DNA from 3 places in the Paenibacillus sp. FSL H3-0310 genome. Region 1 is predicted to be linked to each of the others. Evidence: riboswitches for the same ligand, from Rfam matches in the RefSeq annotation. Region 1 holds a riboswitch; each other region holds the start of a gene.
What was found. Region 1 has a riboswitch for cyclic di-GMP ahead of MHH63_RS21720 (choice-of-anchor A family protein). Riboswitches for the same ligand answer to the same signal wherever they lie in the genome.
Positions count from the first base shown of each region.

Region 1 (6,816 bases):
AGCAATAATACTTGGCATAATAGAGGGCTTAACTGAATTTTTACCAGTATCATCTACTGGACATCTTATTCTAGCAGGCGATTTGCTTAGCTTTGAGGGAGATGCTGCAATAACTTTTAAAATTGTTATTCAGTTGGGTGCAGTGATGGCAGTTTTAATTCTTTATTGGAAAAGGTATTTGAAGATTGGGGTTAATATGATTAGAATGGATTTTTCCAAAAGCAAAGGATTAAATGTCATTCATATGATTTTGGCTATGTTACCAGCATTAATCCTATATCTTCTCTTCAAGGACACAATAAAAAGCCAATTATTTGGCCCAACCCCTGTTTTGATCGGTCTAGTTGTTGGTGGCGTGTTGATGATCATTGCAGCGCGGAATAGGCGGACTGAAACCGCTGGTACTATCGATGGGATTAATTATAAACAGGCTTTCGGAATTGGTCTGTTCCAATGCTTGGCGTTATGGCCGGGATTTTCGAGATCAGGTTCGACGATTTCAGGTGGCCTGTTGCTTGGCACTAGCCAAAAAGCCGCTGCAGATTTTACATTCCTTATTTCTGTGCCTGTTATGTTTGGTGCAAGCTTGTTGGATTTGTACGATAGTCGTGATTTGCTGAGTTCTGACGATTTGCTTCTAATGTTAATTGGCTTTGCGACATCCTTTCTTGTGGCAATGATTGCAGTAGTGACGTTCATCAAACTGATTAAGAGACTTCGATTGGAGTGGTTTGCTCTATACCGGTTTGTTTTAGCAGCTCTCTTCTATTTAATTGTCATACAGTAATTGGGCAAATGTAAAGAAAATTGTAGCCTTAATGGATTACGGGGGAAACCCTATCGAAACCGTTATTCAAAATAGCGGAATGGAATGGACAATCTTAAGGCCGTCAGAATTTATGAAGAATGCATTATATTTTTGGGCAGAATCCATTCAAAAAGAAGGAATTGTAAGAACGGGATTCCCTGATGCTTTGGGCGTTAGAATTCACGAGGCAGATATTGCCGCTGTTGCAGTCAAAGTGCTCACTGAAGAAGGCCACCATGGGAAAATATACGCTTTAACTGGTCCGCAATCGTTATCTAACGGTATGTATTGTAAAATTACGAACTTCGCAACTTGCTAGCTTGCTAGCTTGCTAAATTATTCCTAAGGATAATTTGCTAATCAACTGCTTAAAGTTTATATACAAAATAGTCCAGACGAACCATACTTAACTTATTGATTCGAAAGTGCCGAAACCCTGCCAGATGGCGGGGTATTTCGTTATCAGGAGGTTATGAGATGTGAAGCAATGTATGATTACAAAAAAATGTATAAATTTTATATTGGAAAAACGATCTAAAGGTAAGAGACCAGTCTAAAGATTCGTTATATTACATAGGAATGATCATGTTGAGTAATGTATACAAAGTCCTTAAGACAGACTCTGAATTTTTAACGGCTGCTCTGTCACAGTCTCATATACTACGGGTCCATCAAAATTGCTGGAGCCCGGTTCGTTCGGGACCGATTTGAACTCAGAGCATACATAAAATAACCCCCCCAGTGAGTTTGCACTAGGAGTTCCAGTGAAGGAAACAAGGTTAGAGTTTCCTTATCAATATATGCACTATAAAGGTTGTAATCGGATATATTTTACTACCCAAAGCGGAAATGAAATAATACCATTACCTGTGTTTAAATGGACGAATTGGTCACTAAAATTTTCTTCGCAAATGCCTTCAAAGGTTTCGCCACTGATTAAGTATAGGCGCACTGGTGAATGTTCTTTTATTGACTCTTCGACTCTTTTGTTGATCAAAACAAGCCACCTCTTTTTTTAAGTGATTACATTATCACTAATGCTATACCTATAAACACATTTATCCCAACTCAACAATAAGTGTGAATTTATATGTGAAAAATAATACATATATTTATGTTTCAAAAGAGTATATACTGGATTCACTATCAAGTTGTGATTACCAACTAGAATTTTTTTGGTGAGTTTAGATCACATCTTCTTATCATTTGGGGAGGTGTCTTATTTGGAAAAAACCCTTAATTATGTACAAGATTTTAAATTGCTTGAAGAACGAATTAATGCATTTATAAATTATGATTCATGCATTGAATACGTAGAAGGATCTGAAGAAGTTGTAGCTGGCGGGGCCTTTGCCTGGACCAAGTTAAAATCGGCGGAGAGCTATAAACAAGAGCACATTGATGCTGACTACGTAGAATTAGCAGAAAGGGTACGTACAGTACTGGAAAACGAACATAGTCCTAACATTGAAAAGTTTGAGCGTAGTTATGAGCTAGTAATGAATTATATCCGACAAGATACTTTTCTCTGGGTACCTGGTTTGAAAAGTGTTATTGAGAGTATAAAATCTGAATTGGATTTGCAACAATTTTTTCTTAATCAATATAAATAGTAAATTTAATGCGTCAATCATAAGTGGTGACTAGCTATTTCATAGGTGTCTTATAAAAAGCTTAATTATATAAATTGAGAATGATACTTTTAATTCAATTAATTCTACATACAGTTTTCTTCCTTTGAATTTGGGAACAATACTAAAGCCTCCATTTATAACTTCATAAAAAAGCCCGTCAATTTTAAATGGTTGGCGGGCTTTTTTTGTTTATTAAATTGTATACTCACTGACTTCAAAGGTTAGTATTTTATCGTAAATGACATAATCTTTTCTACTGGTAAAAGGCCCCTTATTATTATCGTGCTTATTAATGGCATAAGATGCAGTTCCTGCACCAGTTTGTTTATTCTCATACCAATTTATAAAGGCATTAACCTCATCCATACTTAAATCAAATTCTTTTTCAAGTCCTGTATTCATTGTTATGACAAGTATAGCGCGATCACCAGTAGGTTGCTCCGGACCCGGTGTTGGTTCAGGGGTTGGTGTTGGTGTAGGAGTAACTTCAGGTATAGGTATAGTGATTGCTTCTACTGTTGATATAGCGGCAGTTTGATTCGAACCTCCGATGATAAAAATAGTGTTGTTAATTACCGCGGCTGAATTTTGAAATCTCCATGAAGTTAAGTTGGTAAAAACACTCCATGTATCAGTTTGAGGACTGTACTTCTCAACAGAAAGACCATAACCTAAATAATAGATCTCTCCATTTATTACAACTGCGGCACCACCGGATCTTTGAGTGGGCATACTCTTTTTTTCAGTATATGTGTCTAACACAGGATCATATTCATAAAGATTTTTGAAGAATATTGAAGCACCTGCTGCAACATTGGTCCCGCCAGTAATGTAAATTTTATCATTAACAGTAGCGATAAAAGGGCCATTCGGGTTAATAGGCATATTATTTTTAAAAGTCCATTGATTAGTTGATGGATCGTATTCCTCGACGGTAAATAATGAAAGTCCGCTGCTATCTTTTGATCCACCAAAAACGTATATTTTCCCATTGACTACCGCTGAACTTGACCATGATCTAGGAGTTTGTAATGGTGATTTTGTTTCCCAACTGTCTGCTATAGGGTCGTACATTTCAACAACGTTGGTTCTACCCCCGCTATAGTAACCTCCAATAACATATATCTTATCGTCTATAACTGCAGCAGTTGTTGCGGCTCTAGCAGTGGGCATACTTTTTCTTTCAGACCACTTGTTAGTTTCTGGAGTGTACATGTAAGTTTTATTTGTTCTTGTTCCTGTAGCTGCCTCTCCTGATCCATTTGCTCCCCCGAAAATATATATCTTTCCATTCAACTCTGCTGATGCTGATCCCATCAAGTTTATGGGCAAACTAGCTTTTGTTTCCCATTTTACAGTTTCTTCAGCGGATACAGAAAAGGCTGAGAACAGACTTAAGATAAGAATTATAGAACTAAGTAGTAATGTTGTTTTTTTTAACAAAAGAATACAACTCCTTATGTATATTAATAACTATACAAATTTATCTAACTCATCAAAGATTGTCCAAACATAAATTCCTATTTATGAAATATAGTGATAGATAATCAATATATTCTTTTATATTCCATAATAATAATAATTTGTTATTGTATAAAGAATGTATGTAAAACAAAGGGGATAAATATCATGCGGTGTATAACAATACGGCAGCCTTGGGCGACCTTAATTGCTCTTGGTGAAAAAGAGTTTGAAACTCGTTCATGGAGAACAGCCTACCGCGGCGAGTTAGGCATCCATGCCGGAGTGAGGATTGACAAAAAGATTTGTGAACAGGAACCGTACAAATCAGTATTGGCGAAACATGGCTATACAGCGAATAATTTGCCGACAGGAGCTATTATTGCTACAGGTCAGCTCGCGGGATGTTATGTGGTTACTCCAGAGGTGGATTTAAGGGAATGGATCAATGGGAACGAATATGATTTTGGCGACTATAGTGAAGGACGGTTTGCCTGGAAGCTTGAAGGGGTTCATCCATTAAGCCATCCAATTCCAGCTAAAGGTCGGCTAAGCTTGTGGGAGCACTCTACTCACTTCTGAACGGCGAACAATATTTTTAATGTAATTTTTATGTGCCTATCAGCTTTTTTTCAGGTTCGAGGTATATATTAGAGACACCAAACACCCCCCAGTGTTTTGTGGTATATCTCTCTCAGGTCTTGCCAACTCCCATGGTAAGGCCTATTTTTTTGTTCACTAATTGATTGGGGGGAGAGAGCGCAGCGGCTTCTATACAGCTTTACTTAATCTGGTACTGTTCTTCGTAACTCTTAAAAGATGAAATATCCAGCCCTAGATATCTGCGCATATGGATGGCAGCCTGAGCCGCAACAATGTCATTCAACAGCAGCATTCGTTCATGATAGCCACGACATATATACTTGGCTTCAATTCCCGTATTAAGTCTGTTTTGCTCATACACCTTGATTCCCCGTCTTCTCATTTCTGCACGAACATCCCTTAGATCTGTTGTAGCTACTGCAGCAGCTGTTCCAAGCACCTCCAGATAAGGGGCGGGTGTTCGTAAGTGTGTAGATAAAATGGCGGAGTCCCGTTCGAAAGCTGATAAAATCATCGGAAGCAATAAATAAGATTTCACCAGCATGTTGTCCCTGCTTTCTGCTCTATGCATGAATCTCATCACCTCTAATAGGAACGTATATTCGTATTCTACCCCGATATTCCAAAAATAATCAATGGTATTTCTAAACAGCTTATCCAATGTGATAAAATTCACAACTAAATAACGAAGAATAAATTATATTAAAAATTGTAATAATAAAAATTAATGTATCGAACGCAAATAAAGGAGAATTATGATGGAAAAAGAGGGCAGCCTCCAGCGTGGATTGTTTTTTGGTTTAATTCTGAGTGTTCCCTTATGGATATCCATATTGGGCTATATACAGTTACTTTAAAATTTAATGAAAAACCTTATGCGAAGCGCCTTTAGGCGCTTTTTTTGTGTGGTACTAATGCGGGGAATTATCGAAAGGAATTGATTGACAATTGTGGGTGTCGGGAGCTAAACTGTTATTAATTCAAAAGTATTAAAAGTCATAGACTGTTATTGGATAGAATGCTTCAGCTACCAGTTCTGGACTTGCAGTGTAATACATATATATAGTCATGATAATAGCAAACCGTCTGAAAGGGCGGGACGCAAAGTCCAGGAGTCTAAAGTGTCTTAAAGGCACAATGACCGTCCGACTGCCATGAGAAGGGAATTTCACTTCTTTTTGGCGGTCTTTTTTGTTGTTAGGTCCTTTAGAGTTTCTGGTAATTATTCTGATTAATATAAATCATAGTTTTAGGAGGTGTGCCATTTGAAAAGAAGAATAAAACCGTTACTCTCGCTTGTATTAGCTGGGATTTTGACGGTAGGTAGTGGGCTTTCCTCATTGGGAGCTGGAGTTGCTGGAGCTAGCAGTTCTTCTACATTGGGAATTGCAGCGGTCTACAACGTGTTTATTCTAGGGGATATAACGACAGTTTCGGATACGGAAGGAAGGTTTGCTGCTGGAGGTAACGTTAACTTAACCAACTATAGTGTTGGAGATAGGTTGACCGCTGCAGAGGTTTCCCTGACTGACACACTTGTTGTTGGAGGGAATCTTACTTTCAACGGAGGTACTGTTTATGGGAATATCGTGCACGGGGGAGATTTTTCAGGGAATGTAACGCTCCTCAAGGGTGGTACAAAAAGACAGGGGAGTACGATTGACTTTTCAGCAGTAGGTCAGTCTTTGAAGGACAAATCAGCAGAACTTGCAGCATTGCCGGCGAATGGAACAACAGTGTACCAATATGGCAGCCTTACCCTGACAGGTACAGATCCTGCGGTCAATGTTTTTAATGTTTCAGGAGATAACGTCTCTAATACCTACGGAATTACAATAAATGTTCCTTCAGGATCTACTGCAATTATTAATATTGATGGTTCTAACGTAAAAATGAAAAACTTCGGATTTCTACCTAATAACGTGTTGAACAGCAAGAAAATTTTGCTTAACTTTAGCCAAGCTGCGTATCTTGATATGGCAGGCATAGGTGTAATGGGAAGCATACTTGCCCCCTATGCTCATGTTGATTTTATTAATGGTCAGATTAACGGTACTTTAGTGGCGGCTTCACTCAAAGGTACTGGTGGTGGTGAATTTCACCACTATCCATACGATGGTGATGAACCCGGACCAACGCCGACACCAACGCCGACACCAACACCAACAGTGACGCCGACACCAACAGTGACGCCGACACCAACACCAACAGTGACACCAACGCCGACAGTGACACCGACACCAACACCAACGCCAACGCCAACGCCAACGCCGATAGTGACACCGACACCAACACCAACGCCAACGCCGA
Region 1 is NZ_JBBODC010000002.1:512,298-519,113, reverse strand. It holds gene MHH63_RS21755 (undecaprenyl-diphosphate phosphatase) at 1-787, shown strand, start outside; gene MHH63_RS21750 (SDR family oxidoreductase) at 867-1,127, shown strand; gene MHH63_RS21745 (hypothetical protein) at 1,614-1,805, opposite strand; gene MHH63_RS21740 (hypothetical protein) at 2,032-2,421, shown strand; gene MHH63_RS21735 (Kelch repeat-containing protein) at 2,635-3,885, opposite strand; gene MHH63_RS21730 (ASCH domain-containing protein) at 4,072-4,485, shown strand; gene MHH63_RS21725 (hypothetical protein) at 4,685-5,077, opposite strand; cyclic di-GMP riboswitch class I at 5,573-5,663, shown strand; gene MHH63_RS21720 (choice-of-anchor A family protein) at 5,772-6,816, shown strand, end outside.

Region 2 (6,816 bases), 180 kb from region 1:
ATTTTTGCGATGCTGGCAACGCTGTGGATTACGCTGAAACGTAAAGATAAGAATCTCTACATGATTTGGATTGCCTTCTTCTCGCAATATGTTCCGTGGATGCTTGTCCCAAGAGAAACATTTATTTACCATTATTTTGCTATGGTACCATTTATGATTCTTGGTATTGTATATATAATGAAGTTGCTGGATACTAAATTCCCTGAGGCCCGTTACGTACAGTATGTCTATGTAGCTGTTGCTTTGCTGCTCTTTATCGCTTTCTACCCGGTACTGTCAGGGATGCAGGTCAGTGGAGATTACGTGAAAGATATGCTGCGTTGGTTCCCTACTTGGGTTTTCTAGGATTTAATAAAAATCTATAAAATAAGTTTATGCATGCAGCGTTATTATGAAGTGTAGATGGATGTAACGCTCCAAAAAGCTTGTAGGAGGAATAAAGGTGAAAGCCAGATATAGTGTGATTGTACCCATGTTCAATGAGGAGCAAGTAATTAGCCATACTTATGAACGTTTGAAAAAAGTAATGGACGAGTGCGGCGATACTTATGAGCTGGTCTTCGTCAATGACGGCAGTCGTGATCGTTCCGCCCAGATGATTCGGGAGATCTGTGAACGAGACGAGCATGTCAAGCTGATTGACTTCTCGCGTAATTTCGGACATCAGGTAGCGATTACAGCTGGCATGGACTATGCCGAAGGTCAAGCGGTTGTTGTTATTGACGCTGATCTTCAGGATCCTCCGGAGGTCATTTTGCAAATGATCGAGAAGTGGAAAGAGGGCTACGACGTTGTATATGCGAAACGCCTGAAGCGCCACGGAGAAACGATGTTCAAAAAGGTCACCGCGAAGCTTTTTTACCGCCTGCTCAGCAGTATGACAAGTGTGGATATTCCTACGGATACAGGCGATTTCCGTCTTATTGACCGTAAGGTATGTGATGTCCTGCGGGGACTTAAAGAAAAGAACCGCTATGTCAGAGGTTTGGTGAGCTGGGTTGGCTTCAAGCAGACTATGGTGGAATATGAACGGGAAGAACGTTTTGCCGGAGAAACCAAATATCCGCTGAAGAAAATGATTCGTTTTGCGTTAGATGGCATCACCTCTTTTTCACATAAGCCGCTTAAGATTGCTACGTATATTGGATTCTTCCTTTCATTCTCTAGCTTTCTCTATTTATTTTTCGTCTTGTTTCAAAAGATATTTTTTACCTCCTGGACGGTTCCGGGCTGGGCTTCCATTGTAGGCGTTAATCTGCTCTTTAACGGTATCGTTCTGATGCTGTTGGGTGTGATTGGGGAGTATATCGGACGGATTTATGACGAGTCTAAAGATAGACCGCTATATATTGTTAGTGAGACTAAAGGCTACCAGAACGAAGAACAACTGGACCGCCGGAAGGACCACAATGATGTCAGATAAGAACTTGCGCGCTGCATTCATACAGTTCCTCAAATTTAATGCCGTAGGTTTGCTCAATACGCTTATTGATTTTGTGATTTTTACATTGTTGAATTCACTAGGGATGGTATACGCATTGGCGCAGGTGATCTCCTATAGTGCAGGCACGGCGAATAGCTTTATTTTGAATAAAAAAGTAACCTTTCGTGATCGCAACCGGGGGAATAAAGAAGGCTTCGACCGCGTGCAGCTGGTCAAGTTTATCGTGCTGAATCTGGTAGTGCTCGGAATATCACTGCTGCTAATGCATCTGTTGACAGACAAACTAGGTATTCAAGTCTTGATCTCCAAGGTGCTGGTTACCTTTATCACGGTGATCATCAATTTCTTTGGAAGTCGTAAATGGGTATTTTAAACATTAATTTCAGGCAGAAGGAGTTGCTATGCTTAAAGGCAAGTAGCTGTTTCTGCTTGATTTGTATATAACCATAGAAACAATATACGGAGGTGAATAACATTGCGTAAATTCTCCTATCTACTCATACTGGCTGGGATACTTATCATGTTATATCCGACAGCTAACGAGTGGTACAACGACAGGCAGCAGGAGAAGTTATTAGAAACGGCTGAACTAAGCACTGCCGATAGTACTCCCCAGCCAGATCTAAAGAGCAGGTATGCTGAAGTTACTCAGCTGTTAGCAGAGGAATCGGTTCTGGATGCCCAGGCACAGCCCCAACCCCAAGAGACAGAAAAGCCTGAACCGGAGATTGCAGTCGGTGGCAAAGTAATCGCACTAATTGAAATCGATAAGATTGATTTGAAGCTGCCTGTATTAGAAGGGGCTACAAAAGCTAATATGAAACATGCTGCAGCCCATATGAAAGAAACGGCACCCCTTGGAGAGATCGGGAATGTTGCAATCGCGGCGCATCGGGCTAGAACTACGGGTCGTTTGTTTAACAGATTGAATGAGGTTGTTGTGGGGGATGTTATCACGATAAAGACTAGTGATCAGGTGTTTAACTATGAGGTGTATGATATTTCTGTAGTAGATCCGAGTGACGTCTCCGTTCTTGACGGGAATGACAAGGATAAGATTCTTACCCTGATTACATGTGATCCGCTAGTGAATCCAACGCATCGGCTGATTGTTCATGCCAAATTAACAAAATGAGAATAGTGAATGACAAGAAAACACAAATACCGGGAGATATTTATAAAATAATGGGTAATCTAGTAAATTAGGTCTTGTTCACAACTATAAATATGATAGTATTATACTATGAAAGCTAAACACGATAACGGCAAACCTTCCGAAAGGTAGGGACGCAAAGCTAAAGGGCCTTTTCCCAAAAGGATGGCAGCCAGCTACCGAATGAAGAGGCTTTTTTTGTTTGTTTCAAATGGATTCTATCAATTATATCTAGTAAAGCTAGAACAGATAGAACTTATACGATAACGGCAAACCTATCGAAAGGTAGGGACGCAAAGCTAAAGGGCCTTCCCGAAAGGATGGCAGCCAGCTACCGAAAGGAGTTTTATCCGTGAAAAAGGTTTATTTTATGCTGGTGGCGTTGTTCGTCCTAATGACTTCAGTTCCAGTAAGTACAGCTCAAGCTGCAAGTGCAGATGCCAGCTGGTTGATTACATCCAAAGTGGCTCAAGGTGTGATTGGTATTAACTATGATATTCCGAAAGATAAAAGAATCAAACTCATGATCACCAAAGATAACAGCAGTTATACATATAACTTGTATGCTTCTGGACAAGCTGAGGACTTCCCTTTGCAACAAGGAAATGGGACTTATAAGGTTTCTGTTCTGGAGAACACAACCGGCAATAAATACAAAGCATTATATTCCGAAGTAGTAGACGTAACCATGAGTGACTCGAATTCCGTATATTTGGGCTCCGTACAGAATGTGAAATGGAGTTCTTCTGATAAAGCGATTGTCAAAGCTAAACAATTAGTACAAGGCAAAACAACAGACGAAGAGAAAGTTAAAGCGATCTATAACTATGTAGTTGCGAATGTACAATATGATTACTCTCTTGCTAATAGTGTAACTACTGATTATATTCCAAGCATCGATAAGACATTGACTACTAAAAAAGGAATTTGCTATGATTACGCTTCTCTATTTGCCGCAATGCTGCGGAGTGTAGATGTTCCTGCTAAGTTGGTAATGGGGAATACAAGCTACGTTACGCAATATCATGCCTGGAACGAAGTGTTGCTTAATGGGAAGTGGGTTACCATTGATACTACAGTGGATGCAGGACTTGCAAAGAGTGATAAGAAAACCGATTTAATTAAAGCCTCAAGCAAATATACTGCGGCAAAATACTATTAAGTTCGTCGCTAGAAAGATAACTCTATTAAATAAACAACTAGCTTAATTATTAAGCTAGTTGTTTATTTTTATATTAGGGGTTGCTTTTCTATTAATAGTTGGGGTATTATAGGTAAGCGTTGTTAGACAGCGTACAGGCGATATAGACGAGGCTGATAAAAAGCTTCGAAAAATAAAGCTTGCATTTCTGAAAACAACATGATATAGTATAAGAGTTGCTGCTGAGACATTAAACGGCGCCAACGAGAACTTGATCTTTGAAAACTGAACAACGAGTGAGTAGGAAATCACGTAAGTGAAATCCAAAATTAGAGAATTAATTTTCTCGTCAGATGTTTCAAAATGAGCATATCGCTCTTTTCAATACTAATTGGAGAGTTTGATCCTGGCTCAGGACGAACGCTGGCGGCGTGCCTAATACATGCAAGTCGAGCGGAGTTACTTTGAAAGCTTGCTTTCAAAGTAACTTAGCGGCGGACGGGTGAGTAACACGTAGGCAACCTGCCCTTCAGACTGGGATAACTACCGGAAACGGTAGCTAATACCGGATAATTTCTTTTTTCTCCTGAGAGAAGAATGAAAGACGGAGCAATCTGTCACTGAGGGATGGGCCTGCGGCGCATTAGCTAGTTGGTGGGGTAACGGCCCACCAAGGCGACGATGCGTAGCCGACCTGAGAGGGTGAACGGCCACACTGGGACTGAGACACGGCCCAGACTCCTACGGGAGGCAGCAGTAGGGAATCTTCCGCAATGGGCGAAAGCCTGACGGAGCAACGCCGCGTGAGTGATGAAGGTTTTCGGATCGTAAAGCTCTGTTGCCAGGGAAGAACGTCCGGTAGAGTAACTGCTACCGGAGTGACGGTACCTGAGAAGAAAGCCCCGGCTAACTACGTGCCAGCAGCCGCGGTAATACGTAGGGGGCAAGCGTTGTCCGGAATTATTGGGCGTAAAGCGCGCGCAGGCGGCTATTTAAGTCTGGTGTTTAAACCTTGGGCTCAACCTGAGGTCGCACTGGAAACTGGGTGGCTTGAGTACAGAAGAGGAAAGTGGAATTCCACGTGTAGCGGTGAAATGCGTAGATATGTGGAGGAACACCAGTGGCGAAGGCGACTTTCTGGGCTGTAACTGACGCTGAGGCGCGAAAGCGTGGGGAGCAAACAGGATTAGATACCCTGGTAGTCCACGCCGTAAACGATGAGTGCTAGGTGTTAGGGGTTTCGATACCCTTGGTGCCGAAGTTAACACAGTAAGCACTCCGCCTGGGGAGTACGGTCGCAAGACTGAAACTCAAAGGAATTGACGGGGACCCGCACAAGCAGTGGAGTATGTGGTTTAATTCGAAGCAACGCGAAGAACCTTACCAGGTCTTGACATCCCTCTGAATCTGCTAGAGATAGCAGCGGCCTTCGGGACAGAGGAGACAGGTGGTGCATGGTTGTCGTCAGCTCGTGTCGTGAGATGTTGGGTTAAGTCCCGCAACGAGCGCAACCCTTAACTTTAGTTGCCAGCAAGTAATGTTGGGCACTCTAGAGTGACTGCCGGTGACAAACCGGAGGAAGGTGGGGATGACGTCAAATCATCATGCCCCTTATGACCTGGGCTACACACGTACTACAATGGCCGGTACAACGGGAAGCGAAGCCGCGAGGTGGAGCCAATCCCATCAAAGCCGGTCTCAGTTCGGATTGCAGGCTGCAACTCGCCTGCATGAAGTCGGAATTGCTAGTAATCGCGGATCAGCATGCCGCGGTGAATACGTTCCCGGGTCTTGTACACACCGCCCGTCACACCACGAGAGTTTACAACACCCGAAGTCGGTGGGGTAACCCGCAAGGGAGCCAGCCGCCGAAGGTGGGGTAGATGATTGGGGTGAAGTCGTAACAAGGTAGCCGTATCGGAAGGTGCGGCTGGATCACCTCCTTTCTATGGAGAATCGTTCTCTGCAATGAGAACATTCAAATCGGAAGCTCAGCTTCCAAAACTCAGGTTTAGGCCTGTTACTCACTCGTTGCTCAGTTTTGAGAGTTTAAGCTCTCAGTAAGACTTGATCCTTGAAAACTGGATACCGAAACGAATTTGCGTTTTAGAACATCTTTTAGCAACTTGTGCAAACAAGTAAATGTTATTAGTGAGATTTTTCTTCGGAAGAATCAAGGTTAAGCTAATAAGAGCACACGGAGGATGCCTAGGCGCCAGGAGCCGACGAAGGACGTGGCGAACAACGAAACTGCCTCGGGGAGCTGTAAGCAAGCTTTGATCCGGGGGTGTCCGAATGGGGAAACCCAGCTGTGGTAATTCGCAGTTACTCATTTCTGAATACATAGGAAATGTAGAGGCAGACCAGGGGAACTGAAACATCTAAGTACCCTGAGGAAGAGAAAACAATAGTGATTCCGTCAGTAGCGGCGAGCGAACGCGGAACAGCCTAAACCTAAGAGCTTGCTCTTAGGGGTTGTGGGACGTCTCACATGGAGTTACAAAGGAATATGGTAGGTGAAGAGGTCTGGAAAGGCCCGCGATAGAGGTAAAAGCCCTGTAACCTAAACTGTATTCTCTCCGAGACGGATCCCGAGTAGTGCGGGGCACGTGAAACCCCGTATGAATCCAGCAGGACCATCTGCTAAGGCTAAATACTACCTGGCGACCGATAGTGAAACAGTACCGTGAGGGAAAGGTGAAAAGCACCCCGGAAGGGGAGTGAAATAGAACCTGAAACCGTGTGCTTACAAAAAGTCAGAGCCCTATTAATGGGTGATGGCGTGCCTTTTGTAGAATGAACCGGCGAGTTACGTTTAACATGCAAGGTTAAGCCGAGAAGGTGGAGCCGCAGCGAAAGCGAGTCTGAATAGGGCGAATTAGTATGTGGACGTAGACCCGAAACCGTGTGATCTACCCCTGTCCAGGGTGAAGGTGCGGTAACACGCACTGGAGGCCCGAACCCACGTACGTTGAAAAGTGCGGGGATGAGGTGGGGGTAGCGGAGAAATTCCAATCGAACTCGGAGATAGCTGGTTCTCCCCGAAATAGCTTTAGGGCTAGCCTCGGTATAAGAGTA
Region 2 is NZ_JBBODC010000002.1:329,560-336,375, reverse strand. It holds gene MHH63_RS20965 (phospholipid carrier-dependent glycosyltransferase) at 1-345, shown strand, start outside; gene MHH63_RS20960 (glycosyltransferase family 2 protein) at 443-1,423, shown strand; gene MHH63_RS20955 (GtrA family protein) at 1,410-1,817, shown strand; gene MHH63_RS20950 (class D sortase) at 1,920-2,579, shown strand; cyclic di-GMP riboswitch class I at 2,699-2,781, shown strand; cyclic di-GMP riboswitch class I at 2,856-2,936, shown strand; gene MHH63_RS20945 (transglutaminase-like domain-containing protein) at 2,950-3,759, shown strand; rRNA gene MHH63_RS20940 (16S ribosomal RNA) at 4,127-5,684, shown strand; rRNA gene MHH63_RS20935 (23S ribosomal RNA) at 5,916-6,816, shown strand, end outside.
Region 2: another riboswitch for cyclic di-GMP. It lies ahead of MHH63_RS20945 (transglutaminase-like domain-containing protein); the one in region 1 lies ahead of MHH63_RS21720 (choice-of-anchor A family protein).

Region 3 (6,816 bases), on a different contig from region 1:
AATAAGATTTGATCTTCGATACAATAGGTGATCATCGTTTCTGCGGTATGGAGATACGGTGTTTCTTTAAACAGCAGCGTTTTCCCGCCAATATCCAGCTTATCTCCGTCTTTAACCACCAGGAAGTTCCGGCTATGAAGCTTGTACATTTCCTGCAATTCGGGAACAGCAATCTCGGTGCATACGATCGTGGCATTTGCAGCCTTGGCAGCGAGAGCTGCCAGTCCACCAGAGTGATCAGGCTCTGTATGATTAATTACAATGTAATGGATATCTAGAAGATCAATCATTTCACCCAGACACTCGGCATATTCACGTCCGAATTCCATATCTACGGTATCAATGACAGTTGGCTTACCTGTTTTTAATAAATAAGAATTATAGGTAGTTCCTTTTGCCAGAATCAGGCGGTGAAATGGAACCTGGCGGTTATCGATTTTGCCTATCCAGTAAGTATCCTCGGCGATTTTTTTGAATTGTGTACTCATTTCTTTAACCTCCAATGTTTGATTGATAATGTTTATCAACAACCTTATTTTATTATGGCTGCCAAACAAAAAAGAGGATTTGAATCAAATTATAAAAGTTTGAAAAAAATGAATACCTTAAATTTAGACGATCTAAATAAAGTGATTATGCGTTGAGTCACATTTTAAATAAAAAGCCACACAAATGTTTGCACTTCGCCTTAAAGAAAGAATAACCCCTAACAACTTTATGCCATATCCTAATGAAAATAATAAAAAGGTGGATATCCATGACTGAAATACAAATAGCTGCTGTGGGAGATCTAATGGTCAAACGTTATATTATTTCGGATGCTAAACAGCCTGACGGAACCTATTCGTTCAGCCCCCTGTTTGCAAAAGTAGCTCCTTATCTGAAACAGGCTGATTTGACGATTGGCAATCTCGAAACCACCTTTGCTGGAAGCGGCCCCGAATGCCGGAAAAGTCCCCGATCAGGCGGTCCGATATTCAAATGTCCAGACGAACTGGCCCCTGCACTTAAGGAAGCCGGATTCGACGTATTAGTAACGGCCAACAATCATTGCATGGATTATGGTGCCCCGGGTCTGGTTCGGACGTTACGAGTTCTGGACCGTAATGGAATCGACCACACGGGAACAGCTAAATCATTAGAAGAATCCAAGAGAACGCTTATTAAAAACGTCAAAGGAATTACGATTGGCATCCTCTCCTACACAGCAGGAACTAACCGAATTCCTGTACCAGTGAGTAAGCCATGGCTGGTTAACCGGATATCTACGCCCAAGATCATTCGGGAGATTCGAGATTTAAAAAAGAAAGTCGATCTAGTCTTGCTTTATCTGCATTTCGGAAGCGAATATCGTTACACTCCAAACAAGAGACAAAAAGAGCTGGTCAATCTCTTTTTTAAAAATGGCGCCGACATCATACTGGGGTCTCACCCACATGTTCTTCAACCGTTAGCACTTCGTGGAAAAAAACAATTCGTTATTTACTCATTGGGGAATTTTGTTTCTACTAAACTAATGAATATTCCTTATACACAAAGCGGTATCATTCTTACGCTTAAAATAAAGAAGGATGAAAAAGGACACACGAGTATAACTAACGTAGGTTACATCCCGACTTGTGTAGATCGAAGAATAAAAAGCGGCAGGAAAATTACAGAGATCATCCCCATCCGCGACGCATTAAAGAGAAGCGACACCGACATAAAAACAGAGCGGCGAAATCTCATGAATCGAATGTTGAAACATACGACAACAATCTTAAAGAGGGAATAGAGTCGTTACAGAAAAATAACGTTCCGCGGAATTTACCGCGGAACGTTATAGATTTAGACCTCAAAACTGTGTTTGAGTTTAGCGTAAACGATCAGGCATCATTAATTTAAGGAATTCTAGAATACCATTCTCTACTACGAGTTCTTCTCTATCTTGATCAGCAAGTACTCTTCTGATGATATCTTCTTTACCCTCCAGCACTTTACTTGTCCAATGAGGATCAATGATAAGAGATCGTCCTACTGCTACTAATTCAGCATTTGTCAACGTGTCCTCTGCGTCCTGTTTGGTACGGATATCTCCTACCCCAATTAAAGGTACACGGCCATTGATTTTCTCATGCACATATTGCAGGATTGATTTTTCTTTAAAATCTTCTGATGCAGATACTTTCTTAAAATCCCCTAATGAAATATGCAGATAATCCAGCTTTTTATCAGCTAATTTATCAATAAGATAAAAGGTATCGGTGATTTTAATTCCAGGCTCTTCATATTCTTCTGGAGAAAAACGATAACCGACAATAAAATCCTTAACCTTTGAATTGTCAACGACAGCAATAACTGCATCCACTAATTGGTTAATGAAATTAAATCTTTTCTCTAAGCTTCCTCCCCATTGATCTTCACGACGGTTGGAGTGTGGAGAGAAGAATTGTTGGATTAAATATGTGTTTGCTCCATGAATTTCTACCCCGTCAAATCCAGCTTGAATAGCACGTTGAGTCGCTTTTTTAAAATCCTCAATTACACCGAAAATTTCATCTTCTGTTAATGCTCTTGGAATTTCTGCATTCGGGCGTTCGGCAGCAATGGCGCTGGAGGAAACGGGTTGTACGCCACGCAATATTTTTGAATCTGTCATTCTTCCTGCATGGAATAGCTGTAAAATAGCCTTTGTTCCATTTCGTTTAATAGTAGATGCTAATCGGCTGAGGCTAGGAATAAATTCATCGGAGGAAACACTAAGTTCACCTTCCCATCCTTTTCCACCCTCTTGTACATTTGCTGCCGCAGTGATGACCGCACCTACTTCGCCCGTTCTTAGCGAATAGTATTTCAATTCATCTTGTGTTACTACACCGTCATAAAAGCTCATTCGCGTGGTCATTGGAGCCATAACCACTCGGTTTTTTAATGTCAGCCCTCTGCGAAAAGTTAATGCTGTGTCTAGTGCTATCATCTTTTTCCCAACTTTCATTAAATTATATTTAGAGAAATTATTATATACATGCGCATACATATAAATTACAGCAATGATTTATTCTTGTCAACTAATAAAGAACTGCTGTTGGATACAACAAAAAGCGCTGTTCCGCTGAACAGCGCTTTTCGCTCGTTATGAATCGTCCTTATTATTCTAGTTCGGCCGGTTTTACAATGGCTGCACCTTTATTATTTTTGGAATATTTAGCTTCGATTTTCGTGGTGTATGTATCTTTAGCTCCATCACTTACCAGCACATAACTCAGATCGACTGTCAGCTTTTCCGTTTGCCAGGTCTTAGTATTGACGAATAATTTCCACGTTACGCTTTTGGGTTGAACTGTCTCTCCATCCCAGAGGTTCTCCTGGTCATAGAGTTTGATTATCCCCTTAGCTGCTGTCGGATCGGTTACCGTGAATTGTAAGACTGTTTGTGCGCCAGCAGTGCTGACTTTCATGGATTTTTTATAACTTTTGACCGAATCAAGCATGGAAACAGGATCGTATTGGCCTTTAGAGTAAAAGGCATCCCATTCCGTTTTCTCCAGTCCAAGCCAATATTGTGCATCAGGATCGATTGGCTCCCCGTCATCGTCGTAACCTTCATCTTCAGATTCATCGATCAGTTCACTTCCGTCTACAAGATAGTAAAACTCCTTGTCATTGGCATATAGACTGTACGATGTTTCTAAAAGACTACTAGCGACAGTGCCTGCTGCGGCAAAATTCGGCAGACGGTTGATATCCAGCTTCAGAGTGTTGGTGTTGCTGATACGCACCCCGCCGCTTTGAATATCCTGTTTTTTGGTCACATCCAGATGGAAATTCTTTATTGCTTTGGAGGCTGCCGTTACTTTGCTGATCATCTGATCCGCGGTTACTACTGTTGAGGTAGCTGCTGACACTACTCCTGGATTAGACATCCATCCGATCGTTCCGGACAGCAATAAAGCACCTACTGCCAAACTAGTACCTATTGTTTTGAAAAAACTGTTCATGTACTTCCCCTTTCGGCCCCTTGCGATAATGTAACGCCGTATAGGTCGAAATAATAAAAGAGCTCAAAATAGACTACATATTCTTAGAGCTATCCTTTATGCTTCATAAGACATCCCTATGGCGGCCTGGCGATCATTTCCTTCTGTCGAAAGGTTTTAGACCCATGGCTTTGTGTCATCATCTTTCGATGATTTTACCTTTAACGCGGACATTCAATTAGTTTTAATAGATTACGGACGCATGTCCCACCGCTAATTTTATCATGGTTATAATTACCTGTAAACGACTTATCTTCCATTCGAATTCGCTATGATACTCAGAAGAAATACTACAATCAAAATGAAAAATGAACGATTACATACGCTTATAAGTCTTATTAATGAGAACAGCAAAGACAGGGGGTGCAGCAAAATGAGTGACCGGGAAATTTTCGAGCTCTATAAAGAACAAGTATATTATTTTTGTTACTACTTAATGAAAAATCAGGCAGATGCGGAGGATATTTCCCAAGAGGTATTTGTAAAAGTTATCTTAGCGGATAAGTCGAAGGTAAGAAACTTGAAAGCTTGGATTTTACGAATTGCTTCGAATGAGTGCAACAGTGTGATCAAAAGGCGTAAGACGGGGTGGATGAAAGAAGTACGTAATTATTTACTATCCAGGTCTGAGGAATCAAACCCTGTAGAAAAACGTTTGGATCGACAGGAAACTAAAAAAGAATTACAAGGGTTATACAGTCAGCTTCCCGACAAAATCAGAATGGTAGTAGTCCTTCGTTTTATAAACGAATTGACTGTACCCGAGATCTCTAAAGTTATGAGCATACCCGAAGGAACTGTAAAATCCAGACTGAACATGGGACTTAAAATACTAAATAGAATGGGTGGAACCCAACTAAAGGAGCTGAATAGTAATGAGTCTCTATATTGAAAAAGATAAACATATTCCCCGACCGGATTATGATTTGATGTGGACTGCCATAGAACAAGAAGCATATACACGTCAAAGAAATCTGCATGCCTCCCAGAATATTCCTAGGTCTAATAAAAAGGTTATTCCTATCAGTATTGTCTTCTCATGCCTCTTACTTGTAGCCATTCCTGTATTCGCTAGTATGACGATTAATTGGGATAAAATTGGTGGTCGAAGTGTGAGTAATGCATTAAATAACGGCATCGGTCAACAGTATAATCTTCAAACTTCCAGTTCAGGAGTAACAATGAATTTGAACGGTGTTGTAACTGATGGAGAAAAAATGAAAATGCTGTTATCACTTGATACTAAATCTGATCTATCCAAATATACTGGATTTGCTACAGAGGAAAACATCATGACTAGTGAATCCGGTGCCGAGGCAAAGGTATACGGTTATTTAGAATACGATCCTGAAAGCCAGAAACTCATTGGAGTATATGAGACACCTGATACATTAAAGGATGATAAAAAGGACTACAGGTTTGAAGCACGGAATCTCATTTTTTACAGTGATCGGAATATCCCCTTACAATCTAATCATCAAGCAGGGGATACTATCAATACTGGAGTTAAGCAATATCCAAGCCTTCAAATCGAATCCGTTCGATATGTTTCCAATCAAACCATTATCCGTTACAAAGTCGCTGCATCACCATCTGACTTAGGACGGGGTAACCCACATTTGGTAGTTAGTACTGGTGGTCAAGAGAATGAAGCAATTCCAACCATCATGCCTAACGAAGGATCGGATTTATTTATTGAACAGGTCTTCAATATAACTGAATCAGATTGGAAGGAAGCTAGTCTTCATTTTAGTTACATTGAAGAAGCGAAACGATTTTCAGGTACGTGGAAGTTCGATTTTAACGCAGATGGACAAAAAGCAAGTGAGGCGATTTACACTAAGAAACTGTATAACAGTCCTGAATTTCAAGAAAAGACAGGTATAACCTTAGATCAGCTAGTAGTTACCCCTTTGGATATCCAAATTCTAATAGATGAAAATGATTCGCTTAAAAAAGGAATTGTCCACTATAATACCGCTCAGTTGGTTATAGGTGATCAAACAATCACTGGGGGTTGGAATTTGAAAGGAGATCATTCCGAAAGCTACCAGCATTTATTTCAATTCGAATCTCCGGAATGGTATAACGACTGGTCCGATGTTCCAATGAAACTTATATTAAAGGATGCTGTCATTGAGAAACGTGATACTACTAAGAATTGGATCACTATAAACAAACCTAAAGAAGAAAAGCAGTTCACTTCACTTGATGTCGATGGGTTAAAAATTGAATTCACTTACTATACTGAGGGCGAAAATTTGATTGTCGAATCAACATCCAAATCTTCTGGCTTCAAAAGCGTTAACCAAACTACGTTACGGATTAATGGCAAAGAAGTGGTGCCTGAAATTACACCTAAGGGCATGATATCTACAGGAACTAATATTGATAGCTACAAAGATATCCCTTTCGACGAAAAAATCGAACTGAACCCTGGTATCTATAAATATAGCGATCCTAGCCGGAACGAGGAAATTAAACTTTAATGCAGGAAGTTAATCTATGTCCCGCCCTTTCTAGTTAATCCTAAGGGCGGGTTATTTATGGATAAAATCATTTCTGTTTAGGTATCTCTTTTATTTCCTTCACAACAAAAAAAGCATAGAACGGACTCAAGTCCGCTTTATGCTTTCCATTATTAAGATAAACAATATTTAACCAGCGCATCTCGCACACCATGCTCGTTGTTAGACCCCGTGACAGCATTCGCTGCCGCTTTGACCTCAACCGGAGAATTATCCATCGCAACGCCCATACCCGCGTATGTAAGCATAGAAATATCATTAAAATAATTACC
Region 3 is NZ_JBBODC010000001.1:3,853,019-3,859,834, forward strand. It holds gene MHH63_RS17445 (FprA family A-type flavoprotein) at 1-488, opposite strand, end outside; gene MHH63_RS17450 (CapA family protein) at 758-1,774, shown strand; gene MHH63_RS17455 (NADH-dependent flavin oxidoreductase) at 1,853-3,016, opposite strand; gene MHH63_RS17460 (DUF6612 family protein) at 3,129-3,977, opposite strand; cyclic di-GMP riboswitch class I at 4,095-4,186, opposite strand; gene MHH63_RS17465 (RNA polymerase sigma factor) at 4,390-4,908, shown strand; gene MHH63_RS17470 (DUF4179 domain-containing protein) at 4,892-6,505, shown strand; gene MHH63_RS17475 (Cof-type HAD-IIB family hydrolase) at 6,658-6,816, opposite strand, start outside.
Region 3: another riboswitch for cyclic di-GMP. It lies ahead of MHH63_RS17460 (DUF6612 family protein); the one in region 1 lies ahead of MHH63_RS21720 (choice-of-anchor A family protein).